DNA from 3 places in the Arthrobacter sp. ASL1 genome. Region 1 is predicted to be linked to each of the others. Evidence: riboswitches for the same ligand, from Rfam matches in the RefSeq annotation. Region 1 holds a riboswitch; each other region holds the start of a gene.
What was found. Region 1 has a riboswitch for cyclic di-AMP ahead of AC1MEQ_RS18880 (C40 family peptidase). Riboswitches for the same ligand answer to the same signal wherever they lie in the genome.
Positions count from the first base shown of each region.

Region 2: another riboswitch for cyclic di-AMP. It lies ahead of AC1MEQ_RS06345 (M23 family metallopeptidase); the one in region 1 lies ahead of AC1MEQ_RS18880 (C40 family peptidase).
Region 3: another riboswitch for cyclic di-AMP. It lies ahead of AC1MEQ_RS09870 (C40 family peptidase); the one in region 1 lies ahead of AC1MEQ_RS18880 (C40 family peptidase).

Region 1 is NZ_JBWXQH010000002.1:40,559-49,146, reverse strand. It holds gene AC1MEQ_RS18905 (TniB family NTP-binding protein) at 1-373, opposite strand, end outside; gene AC1MEQ_RS18900 (Mu transposase C-terminal domain-containing protein) at 367-2,043, opposite strand; gene AC1MEQ_RS18895 (hypothetical protein) at 2,803-3,180, shown strand; gene AC1MEQ_RS18890 (GNAT family N-acetyltransferase) at 3,442-3,939, opposite strand; gene AC1MEQ_RS18885 (hypothetical protein) at 4,324-4,545, opposite strand; gene AC1MEQ_RS18880 (C40 family peptidase) at 4,793-5,734, opposite strand; cyclic di-AMP (ydaO/yuaA leader) riboswitch at 5,741-5,902, opposite strand; gene AC1MEQ_RS18875 (NADH-quinone oxidoreductase subunit N) at 6,184-7,608, opposite strand; gene AC1MEQ_RS18870 (complex I subunit 4 family protein) at 7,605-8,588, opposite strand, start outside.
Region 2 is NZ_CM155284.1:1,348,525-1,355,139, reverse strand. It holds gene AC1MEQ_RS06380 (sensor histidine kinase) at 1-885, opposite strand, end outside; gene AC1MEQ_RS06375 (response regulator transcription factor) at 895-1,605, opposite strand; gene AC1MEQ_RS06370 (hypothetical protein) at 1,693-1,920, opposite strand; gene AC1MEQ_RS06365 (cold-shock protein) at 2,117-2,500, shown strand; gene AC1MEQ_RS06360 (DUF3027 domain-containing protein) at 2,503-3,090, shown strand; gene serC (phosphoserine transaminase) at 3,162-4,283, opposite strand; gene AC1MEQ_RS06350 (iron-dependent transcriptional repressor DtxR) at 4,462-5,157, shown strand; cyclic di-AMP (ydaO/yuaA leader) riboswitch at 5,257-5,439, shown strand; gene AC1MEQ_RS06345 (M23 family metallopeptidase) at 5,443-6,483, shown strand.
Region 3 is NZ_CM155284.1:2,091,936-2,100,523, forward strand. It holds gene AC1MEQ_RS09840 (aspartate kinase) at 1-462, shown strand, start outside; gene AC1MEQ_RS09845 (hypothetical protein) at 638-1,282, shown strand; gene AC1MEQ_RS09850 (YciI family protein) at 1,441-1,770, shown strand; gene AC1MEQ_RS09855 (hypothetical protein) at 1,968-2,420, shown strand; gene AC1MEQ_RS09860 (DUF305 domain-containing protein) at 2,532-3,140, shown strand; gene AC1MEQ_RS09865 (F510_1955 family glycosylhydrolase) at 3,359-4,129, shown strand; cyclic di-AMP (ydaO/yuaA leader) riboswitch at 4,474-4,637, shown strand; gene AC1MEQ_RS09870 (C40 family peptidase) at 4,644-5,597, shown strand; gene AC1MEQ_RS09875 (D-2-hydroxyacid dehydrogenase) at 5,842-6,822, opposite strand; gene AC1MEQ_RS09880 (aspartate aminotransferase family protein) at 6,903-8,174, shown strand; gene AC1MEQ_RS09885 (FAD-binding and (Fe-S)-binding domain-containing protein) at 8,185-8,588, shown strand, end outside.

The DNA.
Region 1 (8,588 bases):
CGCCGAGGGCTGCGAGGATTGCTGTATAGAACCGCAACGGGGACGGCTCCGAGGGCATCTGAACGCACAGCACCGGGATGTGTTCCCGATCCAACTCAGTCGTGGGCAGGTGCTGTCGACGGAATCTCTCGATGATCATGGACTTGCCGTTATTCGTCGGCCCCACCAGCAGCAGGTTGGGCATGCGTTGCTTCCGTGGCCACCCGAGCAGCGTTTCCAACCGCCCGACAGCCTCGACGGCTTTCGGGTAGCCGATCCAGCGGTCGGCTCGAATCCTGTGGACCCGCTCGGCAGCTGGCAGCCGCGCCGTCGACTGTGCAGATGGATGCAGATGCGACAGATCCGGTGGCTGGTCCTCGTCGACTGTCACCATTGTTCAATCTCCTCGAAGCGGGCCGCAGGCCGCATCGCGCCCGGTTCCGGCGCAGTCGCCGGCGGAGCCGGTGTCGGCGCGGGAGACGCCTTTCTCGTGGTTCCCGCGTGATTACGGCGTTCAGCTTCCCGGCGGGTCCGCTTGGTGGTCTTCTCGGCGGTCTCAGAGATGTGACGCATCTGTTCGATCATCCGAAACAACGCGACCTCGTCGACTTCGGCGGCACCGCGTTCACGCAGTCGTGCCAGCGCCTGCCGGTGCTCCCACACGCTGACAGCAGGATTCGACAACGTCCGATAGGGCACCTCTAGGTATTCCTCGCCCTCAGGGTCCAGCACCCATATTCGGCTGATGTCGCGCGGGTCTCGGCGGATGATGAACTGTTCGAGACTCTCGCGACGCGCGATCCAGGGCTTGAGCACGTTGGCGAAATAACGCACGTGATCGATGACGAATCCGGTACGCGTCAGCTTCCGCCGGATCACCGGCAGGAAATCCACCAAGAACGCTGTCGGATTCGCCGTGACCACAGGAGAGCCGTCCGCGAGGACACCCTCAGCCCAGCGCCCAGCCGGAGTCAGGCCCAGCGTGCTGTGGACGGTGCCGTGGTACGCAGCCACTGCCAGGCTCAGCCACTTCTCCAGTTCGGCAAGAGTCAGTGCAGCCATTTTCTCGGAGTCATACCGGCCACGCTCACCTGGGTCCGAGAACGTCGTGCCTGGCAGCTCGTGGATCTCGCGCATTGCCGTGCCGATGACGCGTTCTACGATCCCGCCGTAATGCGGCTGGCCCAGCGGCCGGTAGTCCAGTGCGATGCCGTGCTGCTCACACCCACGGGTGAGTGCCTCGCTCTTGAACTCGGCGGCGTTATCGACGAACAACGCCTTCGGCTTCCCGCTCATCGGCCAGTCTGCTTCGATCCCGAGTCGTTCCAGCCGGGGCCGTTTATCACCGGTTGCGTGAGCTAGGCATAAGCCCACAGACACCGCCGAGGGCGGCTCCAAAGTCACGACCATGCCCACGAGACAGCGACTGCACACATCGATCGCCAACGTCAGATATGGGCGGCCGACAGGCTTCCGTTCCCGCTCATCGACGACGATCAGATCAATGACGGTGTGATCGATCTGTACCTGGTCCAAGATGGATCCGATCGCTGGGACGTCATCACCGGCCGACTGCAAGGGCCGCACACTGTCGGGCCCTTCTCGTCGCCGACCGACTGCTATCGGATTCATCCGTGCGATTCGCGTCTCGACCGTGTTCCGCGCCGGCACCGGCAACCCCCGCACAGCACAGACTCGGGCGATCTCGCGGTGCAGCGAAGCGATGCTTCGCTTCTGTCGCGTCAAGTACCGTGTGCGGACAAGCTCGCGAATGACCTGCTCGACCGGCTCCGACAGCCGATTACCACCCCTGCCACCGTCGGACCGTCGGCTGGCGAGATCGGTCACCAGACCAGAGCCCTGACGGTAGCGTTCCAACAGCACGTACACCTGTCGGCGAGAGATTCCCAGCTCGACGGCGGCTTCATCGGCAGCAGCCACCCCAACATGGTCACGCTCGGCGAGATTGCCGATCACTTCAGCACGCAACCGAGTTTGCTCCCACTGAGCATCCGACATCGTTAAATGCCCCGGCGACGGGATCCCGTATGGTTCTTCGTCCATCCCTGCCTCTCCTTTGAGAACAGGACTATTGAGCAAAAACGACTTTAGTGCACACGACTACTGAACGGCCAGCGTTCAACAGCCGACTGCACAACCCCCGAGAACACGGGGCCGGATGTGCAGGCGACTTCGGAAAATGACAGACGGGGGCGTGTCTTGACCGGACGTCTTGCATCCCATGGGTTGCAAGACGACGTTTCCTCCAGCGGCTCCACCGGCGATGGGTGCGAGCGAACTAGCCAATAACGCTCATGATGGGCCGTTGTTCCGGAGCAGTATGGCGGCGTCACCATAGGGTGAATGAGCTGCACCCCTCGATCCGGCTGGAGGACGCGTATGTGGTGCCCAGTTCTGACTGGCCCGCATGTGTGGTCCCCGTGATTTGCGGCCAGACCGCGACGTCCGGGGGCGGCCAATGTCAGCGGAATTAGTCCGCCTATGTCGCAGAGCACCCGGTGGCGGTTGTGAGTTCGAGGAATCTGTGAAGCAGATAGTCTGGTTGCAGTGCAAGGCCCAATGCCTTGTCGAGTCTCTGGGGGAAACATCGGGGCCAAAGCAGTAAACCAGTATGCCTGTGGTATGCCCCGTGGTCGCGGGAGTCGCCTCTAGGGAGAGGCGGATGCACGCACCATGACTGCTCCCCGGCAAGGATCCACGAAGGTGTCTGGATCGGTATCTTCAACCAATGCCCATGCCCATCGAGGCCTGGCGCTTTTGGCCTTGATTCCCGCGGCGTCCAGGGGCTTTCGCCTCCAACGCGTGGCCTTCGACGCAACAGCCATGCGCCTGACCAGCGGGCAAGGCCAAGTCGGGGAATTCGATCCCGTGGACCGCGGCGCCATCTCCATCTGGGCGAACGGACAAATCGGCGCATTCCCCGGGTGGATTGGCGGCAGCCATGCCAATGACCTCTATGCGCTGGGAGGCCACGCGGATTTCCTGAAGACAGGTGGCCTCGATGCCGCCTATACGGCAATTGAATTCTTCGAGCGGACGATCGAAGCGCACATTGCCTGCCGCGGGCGTCACTATGTCTTCACCGTTCCCGCGGGACACCGGGATCGTTTGTGGCCATACGCATTCCAATACCAAATCGATTCCCATCCAGGCTCATTGGTGCACCACTTCCCAACTTGAGCGCAAGATATCCAGCAGCGCTGCAATGATCTGGTTCCGAATTGGAGCGGTCGCGTCATTAAGGCGCCTCCGCTAGTCTCAGTAGTGGGGGCGTCTCAGAGCGAAAAACGCTCGTGCGGCCACACACTTGGGGGTCGTGCGGCCGCGGATCGAACCATGTCCGGGGTGAGGGTTCGATCAAGGCCTACAGTACCCTGCGGTCCGATTCGGATTTCCCGCCGGCAGAAACCGGGTCACTTTCCAGCCGCGCCGAGACTCGGGCTATCCCTCAGTCGGTTGCCCGGCCGTTTGGGGATCTTGTCTTATCAGCGGGATCGCCCCCGTTTCGCTACGGATAAAGGCGGCCGCGTCCGGGGACGTGAGGCTGGTTTCATGGTGGCGGGACCGGCGGGAGCCTGTCAGCCGGACGAAGTCGAGGGGGATCTTGGGGTCCTCATCCGCTTTCTGGTGGGAAGGCGAGGGAATGCGGTCTTGCCAGGCGGTGGGGACAAGTTCGCTGAATTCCCGGTGCTCGGCGATGAAGGTGCGTATGGCCGGGCAGAAAGGAAAAACAGCCAGGCGGCTGGTGTGTGCTTCCGTCAAGACGTGGTGGATGAGGAGTTCCACCAGTAGCTCCGATTTGAAGCGGCGTTTCATGGAGGTGTGAAGAAGCCACATGTCGGTGCCGTCCATGCTGTATTGCACGAAGCCAGCCAGTTCGCCGGCCTTGAAGATTTGGTATTGGAGTTGCTCGCGGTTGTTTTCGATGGCGATGGGCATTTACAGAGCCGCCTCGGTAGCGAAACCCGCGAACAGTAGCCGTTTCTCCGGCAGCGAGGTCCGGAATCGAGGGGAGGGCGGTACAGGCTTGAAGCGATTCACTGCGGCTCCTTGTCAGGACTGGAGCCCCGCTGCTTAGGCCGGTTCCGGTTTCTGCAGAGGGCGCCAGTGCTTGGCAACTCTGGTCCCGCAATAATACGCATTTTCCCAGCTCAAAAGCGGATCAAGTGGTTCCCAAGGAAACGATCCTTGGTGGGGAAGGTCTGCGGCTATCGGTCGTGACCCGTTTTTGCCCTTCGCGGGCGCATGGGAGCCAGGTGCAGCGCACCGGCTTGGGCTGCTTCGTCGGAAATATTGTCCCTGACGCCGGGCGCGACCGGCCGTTCAGTCCGGGAGGGGCGGAGCCCATGAGATGGTGATGTCCGCGCCTTCTTCTGCTTTGGCGATGAGCAGGCGCAGTTCCTGGCCGAAGAGCCGTTCGTGGCTACCGGACTGGTCGCCGTCGAAGAGCTCCAGGAGCTGTGCCATGGCCTTGGCCATGGCTCGACCCCAGTCCTTGGGGTGCGCGCTGGAAGCGTAGACGGTCGCAGAATACGTTTGTTCCATAGCCAGAGTGTGCGCCGCCTGCAATGACGGGACAAGCTACTTGTCGGCGCAGACTGGGACGGGAGGCAAAGACTGCCGGGGTGGACGTCCGGTGACAGGCATTGCATTCGACTTCTGAAGCTGACATGCGGACGTGCTGCCTGTGACGCACCCGAGTTCTCGCTGAGACGCTCCGGCGGGTGCGGTTTTCATCGTAGATGCACGTAGGGCCCCTCCGAGAGCGGAGGGGCCCTACTGCGGATATTGCTTAGCCTACGTAGGTGTAGTAGCCCATCAACGGGCCGTAGGGGCTGTCGGCCGGACGAACCACGGTGCCGACGGAGGGGTTCTGTGCGCCGATGATCTTCCCGCCACCGATGTAGATGCCCGCGTGGCTGCCGCCGTTCTGGTAGACCAGGTCGCCGGGCTTGGGGTTGGAGGTGCGCACGAACTTGCCGCTGGTGCGGATGGCGGTCGTGTTGTGGGGCAGGCTGATCCCGGCCTTGCCGTAGATGTACTGGATGAACCCGGAGCAATCCCAACCCGAAGGGCTGCTACCGCCCCAGACATAGGGTGTGCCCTCGTAGCTCATGGCCATGCCCGCGATGCCCGAGAGGCCGGCGCTGGACGTTGGGGCGGCGTCGGTCTTCTTAGGGGTGGAGGCCGTGGTGACCGAGCCTGCCGACGTATTGTTGCTCGTGCTCGTGCTCGTGCTCGTGCTCGCCTGCGCAGAGGACTGGCGGCTCTCGCGGGTCATGGCTGCACCTGCGGCCGCTTCCTCGCGCTCGGCTGCAGCGGCTTCTTCTTGGGCGGCTTCACGCTCGGCGGCGGCTTCCTGGGCTTCTTCGCGCTCGGCTGCGGCCTTGCGCAATGCCGCGCGGTGAGCCGAGCCGTCAGTGGACTTGACGTCGGCGACGGAGACCTTGATCTGCTTCAGATCTTGTGGCTTGGCGTCCGCAACGGTGACGGCGGCGGGGGAGTCCACGGAAGTACGCAGGATGTCCGCAGCCGGGGCCTTGGCAGCCTCGCGGGCGGCCGGGGCACCCTCGGCCGGAACGCCGAGGGTCAGCACGAGGCCGGAAGCCGCAGCGATGACAGCGGCCTGGCGGCCAACGGAACCTGCGTTGGAGGAAACCGCCTTGGAGATCGAGCCCAAGGGGTTGCTGCGGACGGGCATGGCGCGGTGGCGGCCCAGGTGTCGCTTGGTCATGTGTTGATTACCTCTCCCAATGCCTGCGGGGTTAGCTGTCGGGTTCGAGTGGGAGTCACTCGGCGTCTGCGCTGAATGGCAGCGAGACGCTTAACCCCAAGGGCCCGGTGGACCCGGATTTGGTTCCCCCGCCACTGCCAGAAGCTTCGCGAACGGAACCCGAAGTGGTGGCAGTGCTCGGCAATCCACTCGGGTGTGCCGGGCTCATAGGAAGCCCGGCACGCAAATGAATTTACATGAAACGGATGTAAAAGTCACGAATCGATTACGGAACCGTGTCCTTTTGGTCTCGACGACCTTTCCCTCCCTGGCCGTTGGTTCCGGGCGGTGATGCAAGACGATGGTCCTCGAAGTCTTCCTGGCGGTACACGGTAAGCGGAAAGTGCAGCCACAACGCACGATCGACCACGCCGGCCATCCCGAGTGGTTGGCCCGATGACCGAAGCGGTTCACCCGGCGACGGCGAACCAGATTCCGGCCCCGACGGCCCCGGCTGCGAGGACCAGGGCACCGAGCACGATAGCGGTGGCCACCACGGTGCGGGCAACCTCCCGTGGCGCCGTGGACAAACCGGTGCTGCAGTCCCCGGCGGGGTGGAAGGCGGGGCGGATGAGCCTGAGGTAGTAGACAAGGCTCAGCACCGTGTTGGCTGCGGCGAACACGACCAGCCAGGACATGCCGCCATTCCAGGCGACGGTGAACACGGCGACCTTGCCCAGGAACACCGCCGTGGGCGGTGTTCCCACGAGGCTGAGGGCCCCCACGACGAGGGAACCGGTCAGCCACGGGTGCCCACGTGCCAATCCCACCCAGTCGCCCAGCTCTTCGCGCCGGGGGAAGCAGGCGACGACGGCGAACACGGCCAGGTTCGTTAGCGCGTAGAAGACGATGTAGGCCAGCAGGGCCACCGAGGCGCCCTCGCTGCGGGTGATGACGGCAACGGGCATCAGCAGGTAGCCGACCTGGCTGACCGTCGACCAGCCCAGCAGGCGCCTGACGTTCTCCTGCGCCAACGCGGCAAGGTTTCCGATGCCCATGCTGGCCGCTGCGAGCACGGCCACGAGCAGCGGGACATCCACCGTGGCGGGCATGAGTGCCACCAGCCGGCCCATGGCCACGAGTGCGCCGATCTTCGGCACGGTCGTGATGAACGCTGCGATGCCTATCCCGGAGGCCTGGCTGGCGTCGGGGATCCAGAAGTGGCCGGGCACCGCACCGGCCTTGAAGGTCAAGCCGATGAGGACCGCGACGGCCCCGCCGGCGACGGCGGCCTGCGGGGCCTGGGGAAGAGCCTCCGTCATGCCCGCGTAGCTGCTCGTGCCGGCAACTGCGGTCAGCACGGCAACGCCTGCCATGAGCAGGACTCCGGACAGGGCGCCGATGAGGTAGGTCTTCAGGGTTGCCTCGGCGGCCGTCCCGCTGCGCGATAGGCCGATCAGCGCGTACAGGGGGATGCTCGCCAGCAGGTACCCGGCGACCAGGACCAGCAGGTCGGTCGTCCCCCCGATCACGACTGTTCCGAGCGTGGCCAGCAACAACAGGGCATAGGTTTCGCTTTCACGCGCCGTGCTGGCGAATTCATGCCGGCCGAGCAGGACCACCACGAGCGTGGCCAGCGGGGCCGCCATCCGCACGACCGCAGTGGACGGGTCCAGTGCGTAGGTTCCACTGAAGATCGACTCCGGCCCTCCCGGCACTGCCGCCATCCCGGTCGCTGCGCTGGCGACCAGGGCACCGAGGGTGAGCCAGCGGGTGGGATGCTGGCGGGTGCGGGGCAGGAAGCTGCCGCCCAGCAGCACCAGCACTGCCGTGGCGAGCAGGATGATCTCTGGCAGCAGCGCCGGGTAGTCCATGTCCATTGCCATTGCCGTCATGGGCCCAGGCTGACGACGAGGTTCTGCGCCGCGGGTCCGATCATCGCCAGCAGCGGGCCGGGGATGAGACCGATGAGCACGGACAGCCCCATCAGGATGGCCAGGGCCGTGCTCTCGCGGGGGCGCAGGTCGCTGAAACCGACGGACAGTTCCCGTGTCTGGCCCGTGAACACGTGCTGGAAGGCGCGCAAGAAAAGGACTGCGGTGATCAGGATGCCGGGAAGGGCAACCAGGGCCCAGGGGGTGGTTCCGATGCTGCCGGTGAAGATCTGGAATTCGGCGATGAAGCCGCTGAAGCCCGGAAGTCCGAGCGAGGCGAATGCGGCGATCGCGAAGAACCCGGCGAACCGTGGTGCGGGGTGGGCCAGGCCGCCATACCGGCGCAGGTCGTAGCTTCCGGTGCGGTCGTGGAAGACACCGGCGAGCAGGAACAGGGCCCCGGTGACCAGGCCGTGGGAGACCATTTGGGTTACGGCCCCGACGATGGCCAGCTGCTGTGCTTCGGCGTTGTTGGCACCCAGGACGCCGGCGGCGCCGACAGCGAGCACGACGTAGCCCATGTGGTTGACGGAGGTGAAGGCGATCATGCGCTTGATGTCTGTCTGCGCGACCGCGACGAGGGCGCCGTAGAGGACCGAGACGATGCCGATCGCGACGACCACCCACGCCCACGCCCGCCAGGTGTCCGGGAGCATGGGCATCGCGATCCTGACGAAGCCGTAGGTGCCCATCTTCAGCAACAGGCCGGCCAGGACGACCGAGCCGATGGCCGGGGCATCGGTGTGTGCCGGTGGCAGCCAGGAGTGGAAGGGGAAGGTCGGTGTCTTCACGGCCAGGCCCAGGATGACCGCCGCCAGCACGAAGCCGCCCGCCAGCGGGGTTCCGGTGAAGGCGTCCTGGCGGGAGAGTTCCACCATGTCGAAGGTGTGGGGGGCGGCACCGAGATAGAGGCCGATGAATCCCAACAGCAGGGACAGGGA
Region 2 (6,615 bases), on a different replicon from region 1:
GCCCATGGCCGTTCCCACCTGCTCCTGGTCCGTCAGCCCGCCGTGGCGGTACAACTCGGAGTACCCCTGGATGGTGACCAGCGGCGTCCTCAGCTCGTGCGAGGCATCCTGGATGAAGCGGCGCATCTTGCGTTCGGATGCCGCCCGGCCGCGGAAGGCGTATTCGATGTGGGCCAGCATGGCGTTCAGCGAGCGCGAGAGCCGGCCGACTTCGGTCTCGGGCGGATAGTCCTCGACGCGCCGCGAGAGGTCGCCGGCGGCAATGGCCGCGGCGGTCCGTTCGACGCGGACGAGTGGCCGCAGCGCCCGGCCCGTGATGCCGTAGGCGATCATCGACATGACCAGCGTGACGAGCGTTCCGCTGGTGACCACCAGTTTAGTCGACATGTCTACTGTTTGCATGGCGGACTTCAGGGGGAGCGAGACGACGACGTAGCCGCTGTTGTTGCTCAACTGGTAGACGCCGGAGCGCCATCCCGGGGAGCTTTTTTCCGAACCCTCGACGTCCATAAACGGTGAGGGCCGTTCGCTGACCTGCTCGATGGTCAGGGCCGGCACGACCGGCCCGTCCTTGTGCTTGGGGTGCGGCAGCTCATAGAGCACCTTGCCGTCGTTGTCGCGCAACGTGGCACGGAACCTGTTGAACTCCAGGGCGGCGCCCTCGCTCGGGGCCTCCTGGTCCTTCCACGACGACCACATGATGTTGGCCAGCGCGACCTTGTTGTCGTTCAGGTCGGTGTTCATCTGGTCCTGGAGCGTCAGCCTCAGCGAGGCCGAGGCGGCCAGCGCGGTGACGATCACACCGCACATCATCAGGATGGCCATCAGGGCCACGAGCTTGGAACGCAGCGAGACCTGCCGGAGCAGGCGGGGCAGGGAACGCACCCAGGCAGCCTAGCGCCGGTCGGCGGAGCGCAGCAGGTAGCCCACGCCGCGCTTGGTCTGGATCATGGCCGGCCAGTCCTCCCGGGCGTCGATCTTGCGACGCAGGTAGGAGATGTAGGACTCCACGATGGAGGCGTCCCCGTTGAAGTCGTACTCCCAGACGTGGTCGAGGATCTGCGCCTTGGAGAGCACGCGGTTGGGGTTCATCATCAGGTAACGCAGCAGCTTGAACTCGGTGGGGGACAACTCGACGATCTCCCCGGCGCGGCGGACCTCGTGGGCATCGTCGTCGAGTTCGAGGTCGTCGACGCGGATCACTGCGTCGTCCTCGTCCAGGGGCTGGGTCCGGCGCAGTACGGCACGGATCCGGGCCACGACCTCGTCGAGGCTGAACGGCTTGGTGACGTAGTCGTCACCGCCGACGGTCAGGCCCATGACCTTGTCCTCGGTCCCGTCACGGGCCGTGAGGAAGAGCACGGGGAAGTGGCGCCCGGCGGCGCGCAGCTTGCGGGTGACGGTGAAGCCGTCCATGTCCGGGAGCATGACATCCAGAACGGCGAGGTCCGGGATTTCCTTTTCGACGGCGGCGAGGGCTTCGCGGCCATTGGCGGCGGCAACCACGGAGAACCCTGCAAAACGCAGGGAAGTGGACAGCAGCTCGCGGATGTTGGGTTCGTCGTCGACGACGAGGAGCTTGGCTTCCGCAGGTTTGTCAGTCATACCAGACATTGTGCGTGCAAAGTCTGGGAGTTTTCTGGGTGCCCGATGTGAATCGAAGCGGGCCCGGGGGGCGCCGGTGGACCGTCGTCAGCTCCGGCGGCGCTCGCGGATCCGCAACAGCAACAGGGCGATCAGCAGCAGGAACGCGACCGGCAACCCGTACAACCCGATGGCCATGAGCGCGGTGAGCGGGGTGGCGCCGACCATGTACTGCACGAGTACGAATGCCAACGACAGGATCGAGACGAGGGCGACCGCGGCGGCGAGCACGGTGACGACGCGCTGCGTGGCGGCGGGGGTTTCGGCGGTATTCACCCCGTCAAAATATCAGCGTCACGACGGGCGGCAAAGTCCGCGGCGCCGTCCCCATGCCGTACCCTAGGAAAATAGACTTCCCCGGCTTGGCCGTACCCGCGCGCAGACGCTGCCGGTGCGAGTGCGGGCCGGGAATCCAGACGCGGCGCGGCCAACGGGCCGGGCGCCGCCGGTACGTGAGAACGAGGTAAGTGCAGTGCCATTCGGCAAAGTGAAGTGGTTTGAGGCCTCGAAGGGCTTCGGTTTCCTGGTCGGCGACGACGGCGAGGAGGTGTACCTGCATGCCTCCGCGCTGCCCGAGGGCACCTCGGACGTCCGTGCCGGTACCCGCATGGAGTTCGGCGTCGCGCAGGGCCGCAAGGGCGCCCAGGCGCTGTCGGCCCGCATCGTGGAGGCCGCCCCGTCGGTCGCCCGTGCCAAGCGCAAGCCGGCCGAGGACACCGCGATCCTGATCGAGGACCTCATCAAGGTCCTCGACAGCATCTCCAACGGCCTCCGCAAGGGCCGCTACCCGGACAAGAACCACTCGACCAAGGTTGCTGCCGTCCTGCGCCGCGTCGCCGACGATCTGGACGCCTGAGCATGGCACGGGCACCGAAAATCGATGCGGTGCTGGGTGCCGGGGTCGACCTGGCCCACAGCACGCTGCTGGCCACCGTGGACCCCGCACAGATCGGCGGCCACCTCGGGGTCGCCGCCGACGACGACCGCGTGCTCACGCACCGGTTCGAGGCCAAGCTGCCCGGCTACGCCGGCTGGAACTGGTACGTGACCCTGGCCCGCGTTCCGCGCGGCAAGGAACCAACCGTTTGCGAGACCGGCCTGCTGCCAGGGGACGGCGCCCTGCTGGCCCCCGAATGGGTGCCCTGGGCCGACCGCGTGCGCCCCGAGGAACTGGAAGCCCAGAAGGCCGCCGAGGCTGCGGCCGCGGGAGGCGCTGCCGAGGACAAGTCCGCACAGGATGCGGCCCCCGACACGCACGACGGCGATGTACCCGACGATGGCGTCTCCGTTCCGGCCGAGGGCGGCACCGACGTCGAGACCGTCGACACCGCGGCCAGCCCCGACGAACCGGACGAGGTCGTCGAGGACGACGATGAACTGGTTGACGCCGAACATGCAGCCGACGAGGCGCCGCGGCGCAGCCGTTCCCGCCGTCGTCGGCGGTAGCACCGGCACCAACGCAACGGGCCGCGGCCCCCATCAGGTGGGGGAGCCGCGGCCCGGTGCTTCTAGTCGTGCTACATGTTCTCCAGCACATAGTCGATGCAGGCCGTCAGCGCACTGACGTCGTCGGGCTCGATCGCCACGAACGTGGCGATGCGCAGCTGGTTCCGGCCCAGCTTGCGGTACGGCTCGGTGTCGACGATGCCGTTGGCCCGCAGGATCTTGGCGACCTGCGCGGCATCGACCGAGTCGTCGAAGTCGATCGTCGCGATGACGTTGGAGCGCTCGTCGGCCTTGACCACGTAGGGGGTCGCGACCGCCGAGGCCTCGGCCCACGAGTAGACCCGCTGCGCCGAGTCGGCGGTGCGCCCCGCCGCCCAGTCCAACCCGCCCTGGCCATTGAGCCATTCGACCTGCGCGTTCAACGTCACCAGGGTCGACAGTGCCGGGGTGTTGTAGGTCTGGTTCTTCAGCGAGTTGTCGATGGCCGTGCCCAGGTCCAGGAAGTCGGGGATCCAGCGGCCGGACGAGCCGACCCGTTCGGCGCGTTCGAGCGCCGCGGGGGAGAAGAGGCCCAGCCACAACCCGCCGTCGGAGGCGAAGTTCTTCTGTGGGGCGAAGTAGTAGACATCGGTCTCGGCGACGTCGACGGCCAGGCCGCCGGCCGCCGAGGTGGCGTCGACCAGCACCAGGGCGCCGTCGTCGGCCCCGGCTACCCGGCGCACGGGGGCTGCCACGCCGGTGGAGGTCTCGTTCTGCGGCCAGGCGTAGACATCGACCCCGGCCTCGGCGATGGAGTCCGGGCGGGTCCCGGGCTCGGAGCTGATGATCGAGGAGGCCTGCAGGAAAGGTGCCTTGTCGGTGGCCTTGGCGAACTTCGAGCCGAACTCGCCGAAGGAGAGGTGCTGGGCCTTCTGCTCGACCAGGCCGAAGGCAGCGACGTCCCAGAACGCGGTGGAGCCGCCGACGCCCAGGACGACCTCATAGCCGTCCGGGGCGTTGAAGAACGTCGAGAGCCCCTCGCGGATGCTGCCGACCAGGTTCTTGACGGGCGCCTGGCGGTGCGAGGTCCCCAGGATCGCGGGGTTGGCCGCGGCCAGTGCCGCGAGCTGCCCGTCACGGACCTTCGAGGGCCCGGCACCGAACCGACCGTCCGCGGGAAGAAGGGGTGCGGGGATGCTCAGCGAATCGGTCAAGTTCTGCTCCTGCCATCGGTGGGTTCTGCGGGCGGGGTCCAACCGCACGGGGCGGGCCCGGGTTCCATGGTCGCGCACGGCCGGGGGGAATGCCGAAAGCCGACGGCATTGTTAACGCGGGTAGAGTTGGATTTACGGGTCCACCATCCACCGCCCCGCCCTACAGGAGTGCCACGCAGTGACAGATCTGATCGACACCACCGAGATGTACTTGAGGACCATTCTGGAACTCGAGGAAGAGGAAATCACGGCACTGCGCGCGCGCATTGCCGAGCGGCTGGACCATTCCGGCCCCACGGTGTCCCAGACGGTGGCCCGGATGGAACGTGATGGCCTGGTCGTGGTGACCCCGGACCGGCACCTCGAGCTGACGGCGGCCGGGCGCGAACGCGCGACCTCGGTGATGCGCAAGCACCGCCTCGCCGAGCGGCTGCTGGCCGACGTCATCGGGCTGGAATGGGAGTACGTCCACGACGAGGCCTGCCGCTGGGAACACGTGATGAGCGAGCGCGTGGAGAAGCGCCTCTACAACCTGCTTGGCCGGCCCTCCGATTCGCCCTATGGCAATCCGATCCCCGGCTTGGAGATCCTGGGCGGGCCCGCCGCCCACGAGTTCGCCCTGGGCGTGCAGAACCTCGACGCCGCCCTGCTGGCCGGGAACACCGGGCCCGTGGCCGTCGAACGCCTCGCCGAGGCCATCCAGGTCGATCCCGAACTGCTGGCCCAATTGAACGACGGCGGAATCCGCCCGGGCGCGCAGGTCACCCTCGAGCGCGCCGGCGAATACGTCGTCGTCCGCGTGCAAGGCGTCGAGGGGGCCCTGGAGCTGCCGGTGGAGGTCAGCGCACACGTTTTCGTGGCCCGGGACGTTTGATAACGGAACTGTTACTTTGTATTCGATTAAGGTACCGTTGGTAACAGACGGGGATTCGTCCCCATCACCCCTTCCGACCGCCTGACCCTGCCTGCGGAACGGGTCCGTTCGCTTGAATGACAGGCAGGGGTGGAGAACCCAATCTTTGGTGGTCCGTCGTGCCCGGTGTCCCCGGCATCCGGCCGCCTCGGGGTGAAGCCGCATCGCAGCCCGGCTGCCTGCGGCCGGGCCGGACCGGCCCGAATCCGACAGCTAACTCCGCAGGCGCCCATGAGAGGTCCTCGTTTGACAGAGCAAAAGCGTTCCGGCCGTCGTGCCGCCGTCGCCCCCGATGCGACCGCGCCGGCCACGGCCCCCGACGCCGGCTGCTACATGCCGCGCCGCTACGACGGCGCCATGCGCTACGCCCCCTCCGCCGCCCCCTTGCGGCAGGACGCCGCCGCGCCCGCCGTGGCCGAGCAAACCGCTCCGGTTGCGGACATCATCCCCCTGCTGGCCGACGCCGCCCCGGTGCATCCGCACGCGGCCTCGGTCCAGAACCGGGGAAGCTTCGACGCGACGGTCATCGGCCTTCCGGAGGGCACGCGCGCCGTATCCGCGGAACCCCGGCCGGCTGGTTTGCCGAAGAAGCCGCGCGGTGGGGCAGCTGCCCCACGCACCGCGGCGCGCCCGGCGCTGGCCTGGAGCCACCGCTTCGCGGCGGTTGCCGCGGTGTCCGGCCTGGCGCTGGCCGCTGCCTACCCCACCCTGGCCGGCAGCGAGGAGGAACCCGCTCAGCGCGTGGCCCACGAGTCGGCCGTCAACGTCGCCGACGTGACCGTGCCGGGATCCGAGAACTTCTCGGTGGTCCGGGCCTCGGTGTCCAGCAGCTTCACCAAGGACGACCAGCTCAGCTACCTGATGTCCGCCTCCGGCGGGAACATCAACACCATCGACACCCAAGGTGTCCTGGCCCAGCCCGTCGACCACGTCAGGATCACCTCGCCCTTCGGCGCACGGGCAAATCCGACGGGCGAAGGGGCCCAGGTTCATATCGGCCAGGACTACGGCGTTCCCTGTGGAACCCCTGTCAAGGCATCGGCATCGGGGACGGTCGTCCAGGCGGGCTGGGCCGGCCATTCGGGCAACCGGGTGCGCATCGACCATGGCAATGGCCTGGAGACGACCTACAACCACAACACCAGCCTGAAGGTCTCGGTCGGGCAGGCGGTCAAGCGCGGGGACGTGGTGTCCTTGAGCGGAACGACCGGCAACTCGACCGGCTGCCACCTGCACCTCGAGGTGCTCGTCGACGGCAACGCGGTCGACCCCGCAGGGTGGCTGTAGGGTCCGAAAACCAGGGGCCGTGATCGGGAAATAACCATTCCGTGACCTGAACGTGACTTTTACAAACATTTCATATATCGTTGTCGACGTGCCAGGCCGCATAGGGGCCGGGCACACTCGGGCAGATTGCCG
Region 3 (8,588 bases), on a different replicon from region 1:
GTGGTCGGTGTCCCCGACGTCCCGGGCTCGGCCGCTCAGATCTTCGGCGTCATCGCCGGCGCCAACGTGAACATCGACATGATCGTGCAGAACATCTCGAAGGCCGAGACCGGCAAAACCGATATCTCCTTCACCCTGCCGATCCTCGAGGGCAAGGACGCGATGACCGCCCTGGAGGCAGCGCAGGCGGAGATCGGCTTCGAGAGCATCTCCTATAACGACAAGATCGGCAAGCTCTCGCTCATCGGTGCCGGGATGCGCTCGAACCCGGGCGTCTCCTTCCGGTTCTTCGAGGCGCTGCAGCAGGCAGGGGTGAACGTCAACATGATCTCCACCTCGGAGATCCGCATCTCGATCGTCACCGACGCCGACCTGCTGGACACCGCGGTGCGCGCGGTCCACGGTGCATTCGAGCTCGACGGCGACACCGAGGCCGAGGTCCACGGCGGCACCGGCCGCTAGGCTCCGCTTCCCTGTGGAGGCCCCGTCCGGTTCCGACCGGGCGGGGCCTTCGCCGTGCGTGGGGAGAGCAGGCGGGAGGGATCCTGTGCCCCGGCATCTGGACAGCGTCGGGTTCGTGGAACACAGTGGGGAGGGTTACCGATCGCCGGCACGAGCGTTGGACAAGGAGCCCCGGATGCGCGCCAACGACCGTTCCGAAAGGGCCTGGGCCAAGGCCGCCCAACTCGCGGAAGGCGTCGAGGACCACGGCGTGGGGGCAGCCGTGCGCCGCTACTTCACCATGTGGTTGCCTGCCCTAGCGCTCGCCTCATTCGGTGTGGGCTTCATCGGCATCCGCCTGCTGAATGACGGGTCTTCCGGTCCCCTACAGGGCCTTCAGGCAGGATTCCTGTTGGTGGCGGTGGTCAGCATGATCGGCGGCTATGCCTATTGGTGGCGGCAGATCCGCCCACTCGTCCAACCGCAACGGCTACCGGTCACCCTGTGGCTGGACAAGCCGGACGCGAAGTGGGTCGTCGACCAGATTCTCGGCCGGATACCCGTGACGCCGGAACACTTGCCGGTTCTCCGGGGTGCCGCGGCTCAATTCAGGGCCAGCGGTTCGCTGACGTTGTCCACCACCGTCGGCTCCCTGTTCATGGCCGCCGCTTTCGCGATCAGCTTCCCCGGCCCGGTGATGTGGATCATGTGGTCCCTCGTCTTCCTGGTAAGTGTGGGTGTATTCGCCTATACCATCCGGACATTCCGCAGTGCCGGCCGTTTTCTCGACGCCAATGCCCTGAAGCGAAACCGCGGGGATGCTACCGCGCCGGATGCCTGATGGATCCCGACGGTATCCGGCTGTCTTCGCGCTCTCATCAGCACGCGCAAACACGGATGGACTGACCGCATTCGAGGAAGACAGCGACGTTTTCCTAGTTCCCATTCGTCCACGTCAACCGCCAGCGGGCGGGACCCGCTGCGAAGGGAGGCCCGAACATGAGGCGGTACCTGATCTCGTTCAACGACGTGGACATGAGATTCCCGACAGAGGAACTACCCGCCGTCGACGGCGCCGCGCATGCCGTGGTCGGGCCGGCCCAGGCCGCCGGTGTGTGGATCATTGGTGGCGGGATCGATAGCCACGAGGTCGGCATCGTGGGCACCGATGGGTCGGTGGACAACACACAACGCACCGGGCACACCGGCGGATTCTCGGTCATCGAGGTCGAATCCCATGCAGAAGCACTGGAGTGGGCTGCCAGGATTGCCGTTGCCTGCCGCTGCGCTCAGGAGGTCCGAGAGACCATGGACGACCCCGACGCCTAAGTGAATGCCCTGCGCGGATTGCGGGACCTGGGTTCCTCCAAGGTGCAGCACATATTTGCCACACGCATGGGCGATCGAAAGCCTGCGATGCAGTCCGTAGAGAGTGTGGAAAGCCCCTATGAGGGCATGGTTTTGCGTCTGCTTGGCACCTGCCGTGGGCCCTCCCTTTTGGTCTCCAAAGTAGAATGGTCGCTGTGATGCTTACAGGAAGGACCGGTCCGCGCCCGCAGGCTTTCCTCCTCATGCTGTGCCTGGGAGCCGTCCTGACGGGCATCATTGGCATGCATCTGTGGATGGGCGGGCATGGGGAGCACTCGGAGACCCACGGAGCCCAGACCGCGTCGGCCTCGAAGTCGCCGGCAGGGTCGGACATGGCCGGCGTTCCGAAATTCCCCGGCCTCTCGGCGGAACACCACCCCCCGGGTGATGGTTTCCCGATGCTGGGCTGCGTCGGGACCTGCGACGCCGGTGACATGGCGGTCGGCATCTGCGTGTTGTCGTTGATCGTCTTGGCGACGTTCGGCTTCCTGCTCCCCCCACGGCAGGTGCTGCGGCATTCATTGCGGCGTCGCGGCCCACCACTTCACTGGCGGGGAATCAGGTTCGTGCCCACGCCTTCGTTAACCCAACTCTGCATCAGCCGTACCTAGAACCGGTATGCGGATCAGTCGCGCCTTTCTGGCCACTGGTCGGACTTCCCCGGCTACCCGTGGGTGGCCGAGTGACCTGCAGACATCTTGGACAACGAAGGACGAAACACCATGACACGCAAGCTTTTCCTGCCCGCCATCGGCGTGGCCGCAGCAATCTCCCTGGTCGGTTGTGCCGGCAACCAGGAACCCGGGGACTCGGCTTCCAGCTCGGCATCATCGCGACAGTCCACATCGCCGACCTCGGTCAGTGAGGTGGCGGCCGAGCACAATGACGCGGACACGATGTTCGCGCAGATGATGATCCCCCACCACCAGCAGGCCGTCCAGATGAGCGGGATCATGCTGGCCAAGGACGGGATCGAACCCGAGATCACCGATCTGGCCACCGAGATCAAAGACGCCCAGGGGCCGGAGATCCAAACTATGACCGGCTGGCTCACGGCGTGGGGCGAATCCACGGAAATGGGCATGGCCGGACACGGCATGGAGGGAATGATGACCGATGAGCAACTCAATGAGCTCCGGTCGGCGCAGGGCGCCGACGCAGCGCGGATGTTCCTGCAAGCGATGATCGAGCACCACCAGGGTGCCGTCGGCATGGCCGAGGACGAGATCGCCGATGGCCAGAACCCCCAGGCCATCGCCTTGGCCCAGCAGATCATCAAGACGCAGCAGGCCGAGATCAAGGAAATGCAGGACCTGCTCTCCGGCCTTTAGGCCACCACAGCCCTGCGTCCCAGTCGGTGTGGGGCCGGTACCGTCCGGTCCCACATCGGCCCATTCCCGCGCACCCGAGAACTCCCGAAGGAACCGGCATGTCCCCTCATTTTCCCCAGCCCCTCCTGCCCCGCCGCCGAACCTCAGCCGCTGCCGTCCTGGCAGCGGGCGCATTGCTTCTCTCTGCCTGTTCTCCCGCGTCCACCCTGGACGATCCTGTGCCTGCGGCAGCCGCCGCCGACTACCCCTCCAGCCACATCCACGGCATGGACGTCAACGCTGAAACGGGCAGGATCCTACTTGCCACCCACGACGGCCTGTATGACGTCTCCAAGAAGCCCGCCACCAAGATCGGTCCGAACATCGACCTCATGGGCTTCACCGCCGGCGCCAACGGGACCCTCTACGCCTCGGGCCACCCCGGCCCCGGGGTGGACCTACCCAACCCCGTGGGCCTAATCGAACCCACCAATGAGGGCAAGACGTGGACGCCGCTATCGCGCACCGGCCAGTCGGACTTCCATGCCCTGGCAGCCACCCACGAGGCCATCATCGGGTTCGATGGACAACTGCTCGTCAACGAAGGTGGCAGCTCATGGACCCCGGCCGAGGACCAGATACCGGCCTACCACCTCTCGGCCACCACGGACGGCCACGTTGCCCTGGCCACGACCGAGGACGGTTTGAGGCGCTCGGTCGACCACGGCAAGTCCTGGAACCCCGTGCCCGGAGCACCACTGTTGATGCTGACCGCCGTATCCGGCTCCAATGCGGCGGGAATCGCCCCCGACGGAACCGTGTATTCCAGCATGGACGCCGGCTTCACCTGGCGGAAGCAGGGCCACACCACCGGAGAGGCGGCCGCCATCGACGTGACCACCAGCGAAAGCGAGCCCCAGGTCTGGATCGCCTCTCCCACCGGTGTCCAGGTTTCCCGCGACATGGGCCGGTCGTTCACCGCCATCAAGGCCCAGACGGGCAAGGAGTGACAAATCGACCGGTCAAGTCCGCGCCACCACACGGGCGTGCACGGCTCGGGACGGACGCAGCCAAATGGCCTTGTTTTGTCCGAGGATCAGCCGGGCGAGCCTCGGAGGGGTCTTCACCGAGACGGTGAAATCCGCGGCCCTGCCCGGCGCTCAAGCGGCCGAGGGATCTACCAAGGGGCTCGAACCGGGCATCACGCTGGCTACGCATCGACCTCCACCGTGACCCAAGGGAAACCGTTTCGTAACCAATTCGTGACTTTTACACTTATTTCTTGTAAATTCGTATGCGTGCCGGGCTTCCGATGGGCCCGGTACACCCGCGTGGATTGCCGAGCACTGCCACCACTGCGGGTTCCGTTCACGCAAAGTCTGGCAGTGGCGGGGGAACCAATATCGGGTCCGCAAGGATCCTTGGGGTTAAGCGCGTCGCACTGAATCATCAGCGCGGACGCCGGGTGGCTCCCACCCGAACCCGACAGCTCACCCCGCAGGCATTGGGAGAGGTATTCACTACATGACCAAGAGCCAAGCCCTGGGCCGCCACCGCGCCACGCCCGTCCGCACGAACCCGTTGGGGTCGATCTCCAAGGCCGTGTCCTCAAACTCCGGCTCCGTCGGCCGCCAGGCGGCAGTCATCGCCGCCGCGTCCGGCCTCGTGCTGACCCTCGGCCTTCCGGCCGAGGCCGCGCCTGCCGCCCGCGCCGCAGATAAGGCCCCCGTCACCGACGTGCAGCGTGCATCGGTGACCACCCCGGCAGCCGTGACCGTGCCCGCCGCGAAGCCGGAGTCGAAGGGCTCGCAGATCAAGGTCTCCGTCGCCGACATCTCCTCGACGTCCGGTGCCGCCTACCGCGAGGCACAGCGCCAGGCCGCCGCCGAGCGCGAAGCCGCCCAGCAGGCGGCCGCCGCCGAGCGCGAAGCCGCCCAGCAGGCAGCCGCCGCCGAGCGTGAAGCCGCCCAGGAGGCCTCCGCCGACCGCCAAGTCGCCGCGTCCTCGCAGAGCAGCAGCTCGCGGGATACCGCCAGCGCCAGCTCCTCCTCTTCCGACTCGAGCGTGACGACCGCTTCCGCCGGCACCGTGACCAAGAAGGCCGAACCGGCTTCCGCTCCCAGCGCAGGGCTGTCCGGCATCGCCGCAACGGCCATGCAGTACAAGGGATCGCCCTACGTTTTCGGTGGGAGCTCCCCTAGCGGCTGGGATTGCTCGGGCTTCGTGCAGTACGTCTACGGTCAGCACGGCATCAGCCTGCCCCACAACACGTCGGCCATTCGCGGCAGCGGCAAGTTCGTCAGCACCTCGAACCCCAAGCCGGGCGACCTTGTCTACCAGAATGGTGGAAGCCATGTCGGCATCTACATCGGTGGCGGCAAGATCATCGGTGCCCAAAATCCCTCGGTCGGGACCGTGATACGGCCTGCGGACAGCCCCTACGGCCCCCTCATGGGCTACTACACCTACGTAGGCTAGCCGCGACGATATGTGGGCTCCATCCGTGCCGGATGGGGCCCGCACGTCCTTAAGGATGTGGATCTGTGACGACCAAAAGATGAATTATCCTGGCCGGCTCGGAGCACCATGGCGAAATCGCGTGGCGAGTCGTTGGAGTGGGCTGCCGGGATTGCCGCCGCCTGCCTTTGCTCAGGAGTTCCGGGCACCCATGGACGACCCGGACGCCTGATCGTGCGGCTTCCCCGATGGCAGTCCACCAGCGCTACGACGACGGAGCGGTACTGACGTAACCGCGGTCCTTGTCCACCACGTTGTTCAGTGGCTCGCCGGCGATGTAGGCGTCGAGGTTGGCCAGGAACTGGTCGGCCAGCTCGTCCCGCCAGCCATGGACATCGCCGCTCATGTGGGCGGAGATGTGCACGTTCTCCATCTCCCAGAACGGGTGGTCGACGGGCATCGGCTCGACGGCAACGACGTCGAGCGAGGCGGCGGCGATCTGGCCATCCCGGAGCGCCTCGATGAGCGCCGGTTCATCGACCAGGGAACCGCGGCCGATGTTGACCAGGTGGGCGCTCGGCTTCATGGCCGCCAGCACCTGCGCGTTCAAGATCCCGCGGGTGGCCTCGGTCAGCGGCGCGGCCAGCACCACATGGTCTGCGTCTCCCACCCGGGCGGCGAGCTCGTCGCTGGGAAAGACGGTGCCGAAGTCGGGATCCGCTTCCCGCGGTGTGCGCCCGGCACCCTGGACCTGCATGCCGACGGCCCGCAGCAACCGGGCGGTGGCCCGGCCGATCCCGCCGGTCCCGACCACGATCGCGCGTGAACCGGCCGTGCGCGTCAGCTCGCGGTGCTGCCAGGTGCCCCGGCGCTGCAACGCCTCGCTGCGGTGCAGCTGCTTGTCGTGCGCGAGCACCGAGGCCAGCACGAACTCGGCGATGGGCTGGGAAAACGTCCCATGCGCGTTGGTGAGCACCACCGGGGCCTCGCGCAATCCGTCGAAGAGCATCGCATCCACACCGGCCGCGGCCACGTGCACCCACTCCAGCGCATCGGCGGCATGCCAGGCATCGCGAAGTGCCGAGGAGAAGAAGTCCCACAACAGGAGGGTGCCGGCGCCCTGCAACGCCTCGGCCAGGGTGTCGGCATGGGCGACGACGACGTCGGCGCGCTCGCGGATGGCGTCCAGGTTGTAGGGTTCGGGCACGCCGGGTGCGGTGAGCAGGGCCAGTCGCGGGCGGTTCATTTCGGTGTGTTTCACGTCATCAACGCTACAGTTCAAAAAGATTGTTGACAATCTACCGATCGGGCCACCACGATGAACACATGACGACTTTGAGCCCCCTGTTGAAGCAAGCGACCCCCGTGGTCGTCGACCACGCCCTCGGATCCTGGATCTACGGAACCGACGGAGCCGAATACCTGGATTTCACCACCGGCATCGGGGTGACCAGCACCGGCCACTGCCACCCGCGCGTCGTCGCCGCCGCGCAGGAACAGTGCGGCAAGATCATCCACGCCCAGAACACGACCGTGATGCACCAGCCGCTGCTGGAACTGACCGACAAGCTCGGTGAGAAGCTGCCGTCCGGGCTGGACTCCGTCTTCTACGCCAACTCCGGCTCCGAGGCCGTCGAGGCCTCCATCCGCCTGGCCCGCATGGCCACCGGACGACCGAACATCGTGGTCTTCCAGGGCGGCTTCCACGGCCGCACCGTCGCCGCGGCGTCCTTGACCACCGCCGGCACCCGTTTCTCCGCCGGTTTCTCCCCGCTGATGGCCGGCGTCCACATGTCCGCCTTCCCGTACGCCTACCGCTACGGCTGGGATGAGGACACCGCCATCGACTTCGCCCTGCAGGAACTGGACTACCTGCTGACCACGCGCACCGCCCCGAACGACACCGCCGCCTTCCTCATCGAACCGGCCCTGGGCGACGGCGGCTACCTGCCCACCCCGCCGCGCTTCCTCGAGGGGCTGCGCGAACGCGCCACACGGCACGACATCCTGCTGATCATCGACGAGGTCCAGGCCGGCGTCGGACGCACCGGCAAGTTCTGGGGCCACCAGCACTCCACCGCCACCCCCGACATCCTCATCACCGCCAAGGGCATCGCCTCCGGCTTCCCGATCTCCGCCATCGCCGCCTCCACCGAGCTGATGTCCAAGGGCTGGCCCGGCTCCCAGGGCGGGACCTACGGCGGCAATGCCGTCTCCGCCGCCGCCGGCGTGGCCACCCTGGCCGTCGTCGACGACGAGGGACTCGTGGAGAACTCCCGGGTGCGCGGCGACCAGCTGCAGGCCGGGCTGAAGCAGATCCAGTCCCGCTTCCCGTTCATCGGCGACGTCCGCGGCTGGGGCCTGATGCAGGGCATCGAGTTCACCACCGGCGACGGCCAGCCCGACGCCACCACCGCGGCCGCCATCCAACAGGAGACCACCGGCCACGGTCTGCTGACGCTCACCTGCGGCCCGCAGGGCAACGTCGTGCGACTGATCCCCGCGCTCGTGGTCACGGCCGACGAGATCGACCTCGGGCTCCAGCGCTTCGAGGCCGCCGTCTCCGCAGTGTCCGAACGCACCTTCGCCAAGGCCTAGAAAGCAGCACATGACCCAGACAGCGGCACCGGCCACCACCGACACCGTGGCCGGGCTCCTCGACGCGGCGGGCATTGACTTCGATGTCTCCGAGCACCGCCGGGCGGAATACTCCTACGATGCCTCCAACTACCGGGTGCGGCCGCTCGGCGTGGTGTTCCCGAACAACGCGGCGGACGTGGAAGCCACCCTGCGTGCCTGCCACGCCACCGGCACCCCGGTGACCGGACGCGGCGGCGGCACCTCCATGGGCGGCAACGCCGTCGGCCCCGGCGTGGTCCTGGACTTTTCCCGGCACATGAACGCCATCCTCACCCTCGACGAGGACGAACTCTGGGTCGACGTCGAGCCCGGCATGGTGCTGGCCACGCTCTCCCGCGAGATCGAGGCCCGCACCGCCGGTCGGCTCACGTT